Regions from separate parts of the Nonomuraea sp. bgisy101 genome, predicted to be linked through region 2. Evidence: riboswitches for the same ligand, from Rfam matches in the RefSeq annotation. Region 2 holds a riboswitch; each other region holds the start of a gene.
What was found. Region 2 has a riboswitch for thiamine pyrophosphate ahead of thiO (glycine oxidase ThiO). Riboswitches for the same ligand answer to the same signal wherever they lie in the genome.

Region 1 (4,051 bases), on a different contig from region 2:
CCTGCCGCGGCGGCGTTCGGCGGCGACCAGGTCGAGCACCACCAGCAGCGCCCGCTCCTCGCTGATGAGCTGGCCCATCTCGTCGACCAGGGCGATGCGCTCGCCGACGGGGTCGAAGCGGACGCCGAAGGAGGCGCGTGAGGAGCCGACGAGTTCGGAAAGGCGCTGCAGGTCGCGGCGGCGCTCGGCGAGCGTCTCGGTGGGCGAGGCGGAGTCGAGTCTGGCGTTGACGGTCAGCACCTCGACGCCGAGACGGCCGAGCAGGGTGGGCAGCACCACCGAGGCGGTGCCGCCCGCGCAGTCCACGACGACCTTCATGTCGTTGACGCCCGTCATGTCGACGCAGCGCAGCAGCTCCTGCGCGTAGTCCTCGACCGCTCTGGCTGGGAAGCTCAGCTCGGCGATCTCGCCGGGGAAGGCTCTGCGGAACTCCTGGCGGGAGAAGACGCGTTCCAGCTTGCGCTGTGCGGTGGGGCTGAGGTCGGCGCCGTGGGAGTCCATGAAGACGATGTCGACGCTCTGCGGGTCGCCGGAGGTGGTGCGCAGCGCGATGCCGCCGCTGGCGGGCCTGCGGGAGGTGTGGAAGCGGGCCACGGGCAGCGGCATGGCCTCCAGGTCGAGCACGTCGATGGCGCCCGCGGTCAGCGCGCTGATCACGGCGCGTTTGAGCGCCCTCGCCGCGCGGGAGGAGTCGCGCGAGGTGATGACCTGGTCGCCCTTCTTCAGGGTGGTGGCGTAGGCGCTGGCCAGCCGGACGCAGAGCTCGGGGGTGATCTCGACGTTGACCAGGCCGCTGACGCCGCGGGGGCCGAACAGGCTGCGCTGGCCGCGCGACTCCCAGATGACGCTGGTGTTGACGACCGCGCCCGCCTCGACGGTCTTGAAGGGGTAGACCTTGACGCCGCTGGAGACGTACGCCTCGGCCTCGATGACGCACTCGTCACCGACGACGGCGTTCTCCTCGATGCGGGCGCCGGTCATCAGGTCGGTGTTCTTGCCGATGACGCAGCCGCGCAGGTGGGCGCCCGGACCGATGTAGACGTTGTCGTGGACCACGGCGCGGTGCAGGAAGGCGCCCTCGCGCACGACGGCGTTGCTGCCGAGCACGGTGTACTCGCGCAGCTCGGCGCCCGCCTCGATCTTGACGTAGTCGCCGATGAGCAGCGGGCCCTTGAGCACGGCCTCGGGGTCCACCTCGGCGCCCTCGCCCACCCAGACGCCCGGCGACATCTCGAAGCCGCCGACGTCGAGCTTGACCCGCCCTGACAGCGCGTCCGCCTGGGCCTTCAGGTAGCTCTCGTGGGTGCCGACGTCCTCCCAGTAGCAGTCGGAGACGTAGCCGTAGATGGGCGCGCCGCGTTCGAGCAGGCGGGGGAAGACGTCAGAGGACCAGTCGACGGCCTCTCCCGCGGGGACGTCGTCGAGGACTTCGGGCTCCATGACGTAGATGCCGGTGTTCACCGTGTCGGAGAAGACCTGGCCCCAGGTGGGCTTTTCGAGGAAACGCTGCACCCTGCCCTGATCGTCGACGATGATGATCCCGAACTCGAGCGGGTTGGGGACGCGCGTCAGACCGATAGTGACGAGGGCCGAATTCTCCCGATGAAACCGGATCATGTCCGATAAATCGATATCGGTCAGAGCGTCGCCGGAAATGACGAGGAAGCGGTCGTCGCGGAGTTTGTCGGCGGCGTTCTTGACGCTGCCCGCCGTACCGAGGGGAAGGTCTTCCGTGGCGTAGTGCAGGCGCATGCCCAGTTCGTCGCCGTCGCCGAAGTAGCTGCGCACCAGCGCGGCAAGGAACTGGACCGTGACCACGGTCTCGGTCAGGCCGTGTTTCCGCAGCAACCGGAGCACGTGTTCCATGATCGGGCGGTTGACCACAGGAAGCAGGGGTTTGGGCTGGTTCGCGGTCATCGGCCGCAACCTCGTGCCCTCCCCGCCTGCCATGACGACCGCCTTCACCCGATCACTCCTTCGTCGCAGTTTGCCCGGGTTCGCGCAGCTCCCCCTTGGCAGCGGTGACGAGCTGGCGCACCTGTACCACATACAACACGCCTGCCCACCAGTACAGACCCGTTCCCCAAATGGCGAACGCCCATCCGATAATCCTCGCAATATCGGCATACCAGGAGCCGGTGTGCGAGGCCAGGAAGAGCAGCGGGAAGGCGTACATCAGATTGGCCATGGCCGCTTTGCCAAGAAAATGCACAGGCAGTGCCTTGTAGCCGTATTTGCGGAGCACGGGGAAGAAACATCCGACGAAGATTTCCCGTGCCAGGATGATCGCGACCAGCCACCACGGGATCACCTCCCTGAGCACCAGGCCGAGGAGGGTGGCGAAGACATAGAGCTTGTCGGCGGCCGGGTCGATGAGGCGGCCCAGCCTGCTGGTCTGGTTCCAGGCGCGGGCGATCTTGCCGTCGAGCCAGTCGGTGAACCCCGCCACCATGAGCAGCCCGATCGCCCAGCCGTCCGCCTTGGGTCCGAGAACCAGCCAAAGGAACACGGGCACACCGAGGAGACGCAGGAAGCTCAGCAGGTTAGGAACCGTCCAGATCCGGTCCTCCGCTGACGAAGGGGCGGAAGTTTCGCTCACGCTTGCGACCCTACTGCGTCGCCGACCAGCGCACGCTGCCGCGCCGTGGCCCGATGGATCCGCTCGCGGACCGCCGCGGCATTTCGGGCATCCGAAGAAGCCGGGGGTTGCGCGGCCCCCCGGTGATCGGGTTACGGTTGCGCCGACCAACGCGGGAGCCCGGTGTGACCGGGCTGAGAGGACGGCTACAGCCGCCGACCGCCAGAACCTGCTCCGGGTAATGCCGGCGAAGGGAGTTTGCGCGATGAGTGGCGCGCGTTTTTCCAAGATCTACCAGGGCGATCTCAGGGTCCCGGCACGCCGGATCGAGCTGAGCGACGGCGGATCCTTCACCGTCTACGACACCTCCGGCCCCTACACCGACCCCAGCGTGGAGACCGACGTCACCCGCGGCCTGCGCCCCCTTCGCGAACAGTGGATCCTCGACCGCGGCGACGTCGCCAGGTACGGCGGCCGCCACGTCAAGCCCATCGACGACGGCTACCGCGACCAGGCGGCCTGGAAGCGGGCGGGCGCGAACCTGTTCGCCGGCGAGCGCCGCGACCCCCTCAGGGCCGCGGGCGCGCCCGTCACCCAGCTCGCCTACGCCCGCAGGGGCGTGGTGACCAGGGAGATGGAGTTCGTCGCCGTCAGGGAGGGCGTGGACCCCGAATTCGTCCGCGCGGAGGTGGCCGCGGGCAGGGCGATCATCCCCGCCAACGTCAACCACCCCGAGAGCGAGCCGATGATCATCGGCAGGAACTTCCTCGTCAAGATCAATGCCAACATCGGCAACTCCGCCATCACCTCCTCCGTCGAGGAGGAGGTGGAGAAGATGACCTGGGCCATCCGCTGGGGCGCCGACACCGTCATGGACCTGTCGACGGGCCGCGACATCCACACCACCCGCGAGTGGATCATCCGCAACTCGCCCGTCCCGATCGGCACCGTCCCCCTCTACCAGGCCCTGGAGAAGGTCAACGGGGTCGCCGCGCACCTGTCGTGGGAGGTCTACCGCGACACGCTCATCGAGCAGTGCGAGCAGGGCGTCGACTACGTCACCGTCCACGCGGGGGTGCGGCTGGCGTACGTGCCGCTCACCGTCGGCCGCAAGACGGGCATCGTCTCCCGCGGCGGCTCGATCATGGCGGCATGGTGCCTGGCACACCACCGCGAGAGCTTCCTGTACGAGCACTTCGAGGAGATGTGCGACATCCTCGCCTCCTACGACGTCGCCTTCTCACTGGGCGACGGGCTGCGGCCGGGCTCGATCGCCGACGCCAACGACGAGGCGCAGTTCGCCGAGCTGCGCACGCTGGGCGAGCTCACCAAGATCGCTCACGCGCACGACGTGCAGGTCATGATCGAAGGTCCGGGCCACGTACCGATGCACAAGATCAAGGAGAACGTGGAGCTGCAGCGCGAGCTCTGCGACGACGCCCCCTTCTACACCCTCGGTCCCCTGGTCACCGA
Region 2 (4,051 bases):
CCACGATCAGCTCGATGTTGTGCGGGTTGCGGATGCCGAGCCCCGAGCCGATCGGCGCGCCCAGCGGCATCACCGCCGCGCACCCGGCCTGCTCCAGCCGCCGCGCCAGCGCCGGGTCGTCCCCGATGTACGGCAGGACCACGAACCCGTCGGCCACCAGCCGCTCGGCCGCGTCGAACGTCTCGATCGGATCGGGCAGCAGCGTCCGCTCGTCGTTGATGACCTCGAGCTTGACCCAGTTCGTGCCCAGCGCCTCGCGGGCCAGCCGCGCCGTCAGCACCGCCTCACCCGCCGTGAAGCACCCCGCGGTGTTCGGCAGGACCTTGATCTGGCGCGAGCGCAGCACGTCGAGGACCGAGCCCCTGGCGCCGGGGTCGAGGCGGCGCATGGCGACGGTGGTCAGCTCGGTGCCGGAGGCGACCAGCGCCTGGTCGAGCACCTCGAGGGAGGGCGCGCCTCCGGTGCCCATGATGAGCCTGGAGGAGAACTTCTCTCCGGCGATGATCAGCTCATCCACCCTGCACCGCCGTGAGGATCTCGATCCTGTCGCGGTCGGCCAGCGCCGTGGTCGCCCACGTACCCCTGGTGACCACCTCGTCGTTGACCGCCACGGCCACGCCCGTGGTCTGGGACGTCAGCCGCTGGACGGCCTGGGCCACGGTGGTGCCGTCGGGCACGTCGTGCGCGGCCCCGTTGATCGTCACGTGCATCAGATACTTCCTTGTCCGGCTGTCTGGAACCGCTGCGGCGAGCACAGGGCGGCCAGGTCGCCCTCCTCGCCCTGGAGGAGCGCGGTGGTGAGAGGGGACAGCAGCACGCCGCCCCTGTGGTGTCCGGTGGCCAGGGTGAGGCCGGGGCCGTACGGGCCGATGAGCGGCAGGTTGTCGGGGGTGCACGGCCGCAGGCCCGCCTCGATGTCGGCCACCTGCAGCTCGGTGACGCCGGGGACCAGTTCCCTCGCGTCGCGCAGCAGCTCGTACAGGCCGCCGGCCGTCACCCGGGTGTCGAAGCCGAGCTCTTCCTGGGTGGCGCCGACGACCAGCTCGCCGTCACCGCGCGGCACCAGGTAGACGGGCGAGCCGTGGACCATGCCGCGCACGCATCTGCCCAGCAGAGGGGAGGGCGAGCGCAGGCGCATGATCTGGCCCTTGACAGGGCGCACGGGCAGGCCGGCCAGGCCGCCGCTCCACGCGCCCGCCGCCAGCACGACCCGGTCGCCGAGCACGACGTCGCCGGCGCCCGTCTTCTCGTCAGGGGCCAGCCGTACGCCCACCACGGCCGTGCCGTCGCGGACCAGCTCTGTCACGCGCCGCCGTTCCACAGGGACGCCGGACCGCTCCAGGGCGGCCAGCAGGGCCGCGGTGACGCGCCTGGGGTCCACCCACGCGTCGCCCTCGGCGAGCACGCCACCTCTGACCGACGGCGCCAGCATCGGCTCCAGGCGGCGGCACTCGCGCCCCGTCAGCCGCCGCACCGGCAGCCCGAGCTTGTCCATGAACGCCGCCAGCTCCTCGAGCGCCGCCATGTCGTCGGCGCCGAAGGCGAGGTCCATGGTGCCCTGCGTGCGGTAGTCGAGGGCGAGCCCGCTGTCGGCCTCCAGCTCGGCGGCGAAGGCGGGCCAGCGTTCGAGGGCCGCCAGCCCCAGCCTGAGCAGCGGCTCCTCGGTGTAGGACACCTCGCTGACCGGGGCCAGCATGCCGGCGGCCGCGTGAGAGGCGCCCGAGGCCGGGGCCGGGTCGATCACCGTGACCCGGGCGCCCGAGCGGGCCAGACGCCAGGCGACGGACAGGCCCACCACGCCGCCGCCCACGATCAGATCCATCTCGCTCCCTTCGCCGGCATGATCCGGATCAGGTGTCTTGCGGTCGAAGGCCCTTCGAAGCCTTCCTCTCAGCCCGGTACGGCCGGACTCCCGCGCGTCTTCTCCGAACAAGCCTACTCATGGCCCGGACCCTGGTCGCCGGCGGTGGATTGGTTAAGGTCATGAGCGTGAATCATGTCGTGGTTGTGGGCGCGGGACTGGCAGGCATACGCAGCGTCGAGGCCCTCAGGTCTCGCGGATTCAGCGGCAGGATCACGCTGATCGGGGAGGAGCGGCACCGGCCCTACGACCGTCCGCCCCTGTCGAAGGCCGTGCTGCTCGGCACCGCCGACTCCAGCTTCGTCGACTCCGATCTCGACGCCATGGACGTGGAGCACAGGCCGGGGGTGTCGGCCAAGGGGCTGCGCGACGGCGTGGTGGAGACGACCGAGGGCGAGATCTCCTACGACGGCCTGGTCATCGCCACGGGAGCCGAGCCGATCAGGCTCCACGGCGAGGGCCGCCAGCACGTGCTGCGCACCCTCGACGACGCCCTGACCCTGCGCGCCCTGCTGGTCGAGAACGCCAAGGTCACGATCATCGGGGCGAGCTGGATCGGCGCCGAGGTGGCCACGGCCGCGCGCAGGGCGGGCTGCGAGATCACGGTCCTGGAGGCGGGTCCCACGCCGCTCTCGCACGTGGTCGGCCGCGAGGTGGGCGCCGACACCATCCCCTGGTACGAGGGGATGGACCTACGGCTCGACACCATGGTCGCCTCCGTCGACGAGGGAGGGGTGTCGCTGGTCAACGGCGGTTTCGTCGAGGCCGACGTGGTGGTGGCGGGCATCGGCGTCCGCCCGGCGGTCGAGTGGCTCGCGGGCTCCGACATCGACCTGCACAACGGGGTCGTCACCGACGAGCACCTGAGGACCTCCCTGCCGAACGTCGTCGCCGTCGGCGACTGCGCCGCGTGGTGGTCGCGCCGCTTCCACACCAGACTGCGGGTGGAGCACTGGGACACCGCGCTCAACGCCCCCGAGGTCGCCGTGGCGACGCTGCTGGGCGACGACGCCGTGTACGATCCGGTCCCGTACTTCTGGTCGGAGCAGTTCGGCCACATGGTGCAGTACGCGGGCCACCACGCGGGCGCGCGCCTGCTGCGCCGTGGCGATCCCACGGCGGCCAAGTGGTCGGTCTGCTGGTTGACAGACGAAGACAGGCTCGCGGGGGTGCTGACGGTCAACAAGCCCCGCGACCTCGTCCAGGGCCGGAGGATCATCGAGTCAGGGCAGCGCATGGACCCCCTCAGACTGGAAGATCCCGAGGTCGCGATACGTGACTGTGTAGTTTGAAGATGGATGCGATGTGGTAGTGGTGGATTCGTGACGCTTTCTGTTGCGCAGATAGACCGGGAAACGGACCAGCTCGTGGGTGAGTGGCTGACGCTCCCCGAAGTGGCCGACCGCCTCGACCTCACGATCGGGCGGGCCAAGCAGCTCCTGAAGGACCACAAGCTCCTCGGCGTACGGCGGGGCTCCGGCGGCCCTCAGGTCCCAGCGGTGTTCCTCGACGGCAAGGACGTGGTGAAGGGCCTGTCCGGCACGCTCATGCTCCTGCTGGACGCGGGTTACGACGACGTCGAGGCGATGCGCTGGCTGTTCACTCCCGACGAGTCCCTGCCCGGCTCGCCCATCGACGCGATCAAGGCCGGTCGCCACACCGAGGTCAAGCGGCGTGCCCAGGCGCTCGGTTTCTGAGGCCAGGCTCTACCTCTGCACCGACGGCAGGAGGGAGCGCGGCGACCTGGCCGACTTCCTCGACGCGGTGCTGAGCAACGGGGTCGACATCGTCCAGCTCAGGGAGAAGGGCCTGGAGGCGCGCGAGGAGCTCGCGCTGCTCGAGGTCTTCCGCGACGCGTGCGACCGCCACGGCAAGCTCATGGCGGTCAACGACAGGGCGGACCTCGCCTTCGCGGCCAGGCCCGACATCCTCCACCTCGGCCAGGACGACCTGCCGGTGACCGTCGCGCGGGAGATTCTCGGCGACGACATCCTCATCGGCAGGTCCACCCATGCGGCGGGGGAGGCCTCCGCCGCCGCCGTCGAGGAGGGCGTCGACTACTACTGCTGCGGTCCGATCTGGCCCACCCCGACGAAACCGGGACGGCCGGCGCCCGGCCCCGACCTGCTCAGGTACGCGGCGACGCTCGGTGACCGTCCATGGTTCGGCATCGGCGGCATCGACCTCGAC
Region 3 (4,051 bases), on a different contig from region 2:
GAGCAAGTCTTCGCAGGCTTCGCCGATGGACTCGTTGAAAACAGCCATCACCTTCACCTGATCCCGACGGCCCTCGTAGAGGAAGTGCCGGTAAGACATGAGCTGACCGATCGCTTCCCGGGTGGCGCCGACTGCATCGCCGCGGCGGACCATCTTGACTTCGATCAGCCATTCTTCGCCGTTGTGAATAACAGTCATGTCCCGAGGGTGGACCCGAGTGTTGGGTGACAGTCCTCGGGCTTGGAGGAGGTTGCCGTACTCCTTCAGAATGCGCTCGTGCGTGCGACTCTTGACGATGGTCCGACCGGTGATGGTGGCGACGTAGTCAGCGGAGCTCTTGGGTTTGAAGAGCGCGGGTTCGGCCGGCGGTAGATCGTCTGGCGGGCGAACGGTGGTCACGATCGTTTCTGGCGTGGTCTGCCGGATGGCCTCTCGTGTGACCAACGCTTCCTGATAGAGCTGGATGAAGTGACCAAGGTCGTCAACCATGGTGGCTTCGTCGGGCAAGTCCGAGAGCTTGTAGGTCTTGGCCACGATGTTGCCGAACTCGTAGTGCCGGGGGAGGGGCTCCTTCGTCTGAAGGTTGATCGCGGGCTCTAGGCCAGTGGTGAGAGCAGTGGGCAACGCCGCGCGGATCGCGTCGGCTTGCTCCTTAAGACGTCGCCTCCCTTCTTTAGTCCTGTAGCGGTCGATGAGCTCGGTTACGCCCTGATTCAGGCTGAGCGCGACGCTCTGCATGTCTTGGGCGAACAGGTACACCACGTACATGCCGTGTCGGGCAGTATCAGTCTCGTCGGGGTCGAAGACGGAGATCCAAGGGACGTTTGCAGCGGCCCCTTTGCCGCCGCTGCCCTCTGCGGTGTAGCCCGGTGGCACCCACTGAAGGATTGTCTTGCCGGCTTGCCTGAGGAGTTGTTGTGCTTCTCCGGTCATACGGAGCGAGCGGTCGTAGGTCTCGCCGATGCGACCGATGAGCCAACGCAGTTCCACCACGTGAACTCCCTGTAGTCGGGGGATGACGGCAACTGTAGATCGTCGGACCGACAAAGTTGATCGCATTGGACGGGGGCATCTGGGACGCGTTCGGGCGCCGTCATGTAATGCACGAACCGCAGGTCAAAGGCTGAGTCGGTTTGAGCGTCGCCGGTTCCAGTCAGCCTGGCCGCCATATCCAGGTAGTCAGCCACCTTGGGATATTCGGTTCGGAGCCGTTGTTCGTCCTCCAGGAGCGCGGTGAGTTCATCCCATCGTTGGGCCGTCATGGTCAGCTCAGCCATGTGCCCAAGCTTCTCGCACCACGCCCGCCCATGCCATGCGTTCTGGCAGGGCCTTTGCGAGACGCGAGGCAGGAAGCTGTCCCCGCTGTCCCCGCTGTCCCCGACCGGGTGTTGACCAGGGAAAACATACGAACAAGAGCGGGGACACTGTCGGGACGTGCTGTCCCCGCTGTCCCCTTTCAGGCGGAACACCTGAGAGAGGCGCTTCGCGCGTCGAACAGCGCTTCGCGCATGGGCTGAAACACTGGGGGGGCACGGCGAGACGCCCCCAGTGTTTCAGCCCATGATCCGCGCGGAGCGCGGCTAGCGAGACGAGCGAAGCGCCGTTCTTCCGGCCTGATGGCCTCGACATCCTCCGCCGGGCCTTACTGCAAAAGACCTGCTCAGGTGCACTGTTGTACAGCCAGAAAGTACAGCTACCGCCACGGATGTAGCTGTACTTCTGCGGACGTTGACGGACTATCCCAGCAAGGTGGATCTAGGCACCCCAGGGTGGCCGAACGCGCGCCTATGGGGCATCATGGGGGCCGCGAGCTGGGCATCCCCAGCTCTGAATATCAACTGAACGCGGGAGCTTGGGGCAACCAGGCTGAGAGGGCAACTACCGCTGTTGCCGACCGCATGAACCTGTCCGGGTAATGCCGGCGTAGGGAGCGTGTGATGACGCACGTCGTCGATCCGAAGCATGCCGAAGTACCGCTGACCCTCGACGAGGCCCCGCCGAGAACGCTGGGCGTCCTCGACCAGGGCGCCTTCTGGGCCAACCTCGGGGTCAGCCTCCTCGGCTTCTCCTTCGCCCTCTTCCTCATCAATCCGCTGCTCGACGACAACCCGCTGACCATGACCGCCGCGGTCACCGCCACCGTCGTCGGCAGCCTCGTCGGAACCGCCATGGTCGGTCTGGCCGCCATCCCCGGCGTCCAGACGGGGAAACCGGCGATGGTGCTGCTCAGAGGCCTGTTCGGGGCCAGGCTGTCCTACGTCCCGACCGTGCTCAACATCATCCAGATGCTCGGATGGGGCGCGTTCGAGCTGTGGGTCATCTCCATGGGCGCCCAGGCGATCTTCGGTGACGCCGTGCCGTACGCGGTCTGGGTGGTCGTCGCGGGTGCGATCACCACGGGACTGACGATCTACCCGCTCGGCGCGATCAGGCTGATCAGGCGGGTCGTCACGGTCGGGGTGATCATCTCGACCGTCTGGTTCGCGGTGACGCTCCTGCAGAGCGCCCCCGTGCAGACCGGCGGCAGCTGGGACGCCTTCGCTCCCGCCGTCGACTTCGTCATCGCGCTGTCGGTCTCCTGGGTGCCGCTGGCCGCCGACTTCGCCAGGCACTCGCGCAGCAGCTCGGCCGCCTTCACCGGTGTGGTGAGCGGCTACACGATCGCGCAGGTCGCGTGCCTGGCCATCGGCGTCTACGCGGTCGCGATCGCCGGGCACGACGCCGTGCTCAACGACCCGACCGCGGTCTTCGGCCCGTTCGTCGCCGCACCCCTGGGCGCGCTGTTCTTCGGCGTCCTGGTGCTGCGCGAGACCGACCAGTCGTTCGCGAACGTCTACTCCGTGGCCATGTCGCTGCAGAACCTCATGCCCCGCGTCGACCGGCGCCTGTTCTCGGTGGCGATCGGCGTGCTGACCATCGGCGTGGCGCTCCTCGTCGACGTCAACTCCTACAGCGCCTTCCTCAGCATCATCGGCGCCGTGTTCGTGCCGATGCTCGGCGTGCTCGTGGTCGACTACTTCGTGCTCGGCACCGCCAGGACCTGGGACACCAGCGAGAACGCCCCTTCCCGCTGGCTCATGATCATCCCGTGGGCGCTCGGGTTCTGCGCGTGGTGGCTGCTGGCAGCGCCGTCCACGATCCCGTGGTGGGCGGCGATCTGGGACGGCGCCCGCGCGGCGCTCGGCTTCACCCGCCAGCCGTGGATGAGCGCGGCCGTGGGAGCCTTCCTGGTCGCGGGCCTGGTCACCCTGGCCATCGGCCGGGTACGGCGGCGCTAGCCCTCGACGCGCAGCAGGCGTTCGAGCGCGGTGGCGCCTCCGGGGTAGCCGTCGCGATCGGCGACCCGGTGGCAGGGCACGATCACGCACACCGGGTTGCCGTTGAGCGCGCTGCCCACCGCGTGGAGCGCCTGCGGCCGTCCGATGCGGGCCGCCAGCTCGCGCGTGGTGGTGCCGGTGCCGTACGGCACGGCCATCGTCATCTGCAGGAGGGTACGCGCGAACGGTGTGGCCAGCTGTAGGTCGACGGGGGCGGTGAAGGCGCGCAGGCGCCTGGAGAAGTAGGCGTCGAGCTCGCGCCGCACCGGGTCGAGGCGGCGCGGGTCGGGGCCCACGAGGCCGCCGACCGCCCGAGAGACCCGCTCGAAGACCGCGTGCTCGTCGTCGAAGCTGCAGGCGACGACGCCCTTGCCCGTCACCGCGAGCACGAGCGTCCCCACCGCGCCGTCGTAGGTTCCGATGGCGACATCCGGCGGTCGCTCGGCGCGGTAGGTGGGTGAGGTGATCCTCACCAGGGCATCGAGCTCGCCAGCCGACATAACCCGCAGCGTATCGGACGGATCAGGCCACGGAGCGACCGCGCCACCGGCACTATGGAAAGGTGGGTGACGAGGAGATCACCGCAGCCGTACTCTCCAGCGCCCCCAACGCGGTCGTCGTGCTCGACAGGGACCAGGCCGTGCTGGTCTGGAATCCTGCGGCGGAGCGGTTGTTCGGGTGGAGCCATGAGGAGATGGTCGGGCGGCGCGCGCCGCTCGTCCCCGCTGAGCTGA

Region 1: another riboswitch for thiamine pyrophosphate. It lies ahead of thiC (phosphomethylpyrimidine synthase ThiC); the one in region 2 lies ahead of thiO (glycine oxidase ThiO).
Region 3: another riboswitch for thiamine pyrophosphate. It lies ahead of AC3EO4_RS21260 (purine-cytosine permease family protein); the one in region 2 lies ahead of thiO (glycine oxidase ThiO).

What each region holds. Positions count from the first base shown of each region.
Region 1 covers NZ_JBYITD010000005.1:164,088-168,138, reverse strand. Annotated here, with positions in the region: gene AC3EO4_RS11450 (sugar phosphate nucleotidyltransferase) at 1-1,965, opposite strand, end outside; gene clsA (cardiolipin synthase ClsA) at 1,970-2,599, opposite strand; TPP riboswitch at 2,741-2,851, shown strand; gene thiC (phosphomethylpyrimidine synthase ThiC) at 2,844-4,051, shown strand, end outside.
Region 2 covers NZ_JBYITD010000001.1:354,649-358,699, forward strand. Annotated here, with positions in the region: gene AC3EO4_RS01680 (thiazole synthase) at 1-517, opposite strand, end outside; gene thiS (sulfur carrier protein ThiS) at 510-710, opposite strand; gene thiO (glycine oxidase ThiO) at 710-1,822, opposite strand; TPP riboswitch at 1,811-1,926, opposite strand; gene AC3EO4_RS01695 (NAD(P)/FAD-dependent oxidoreductase) at 1,984-3,153, shown strand; gene AC3EO4_RS01700 (Rv2175c family DNA-binding protein) at 3,184-3,558, shown strand; gene thiE (thiamine phosphate synthase) at 3,536-4,051, shown strand, end outside.
Region 3 covers NZ_JBYITD010000010.1:289,072-293,122, reverse strand. Annotated here, with positions in the region: gene AC3EO4_RS21265 (MrcB family domain-containing protein) at 1-993, opposite strand, end outside; TPP riboswitch at 1,835-1,947, shown strand; gene AC3EO4_RS21260 (purine-cytosine permease family protein) at 1,938-3,278, shown strand; gene AC3EO4_RS21255 (methylated-DNA--[protein]-cysteine S-methyltransferase) at 3,275-3,817, opposite strand; gene AC3EO4_RS21250 (PAS domain S-box protein) at 3,880-4,051, shown strand, end outside.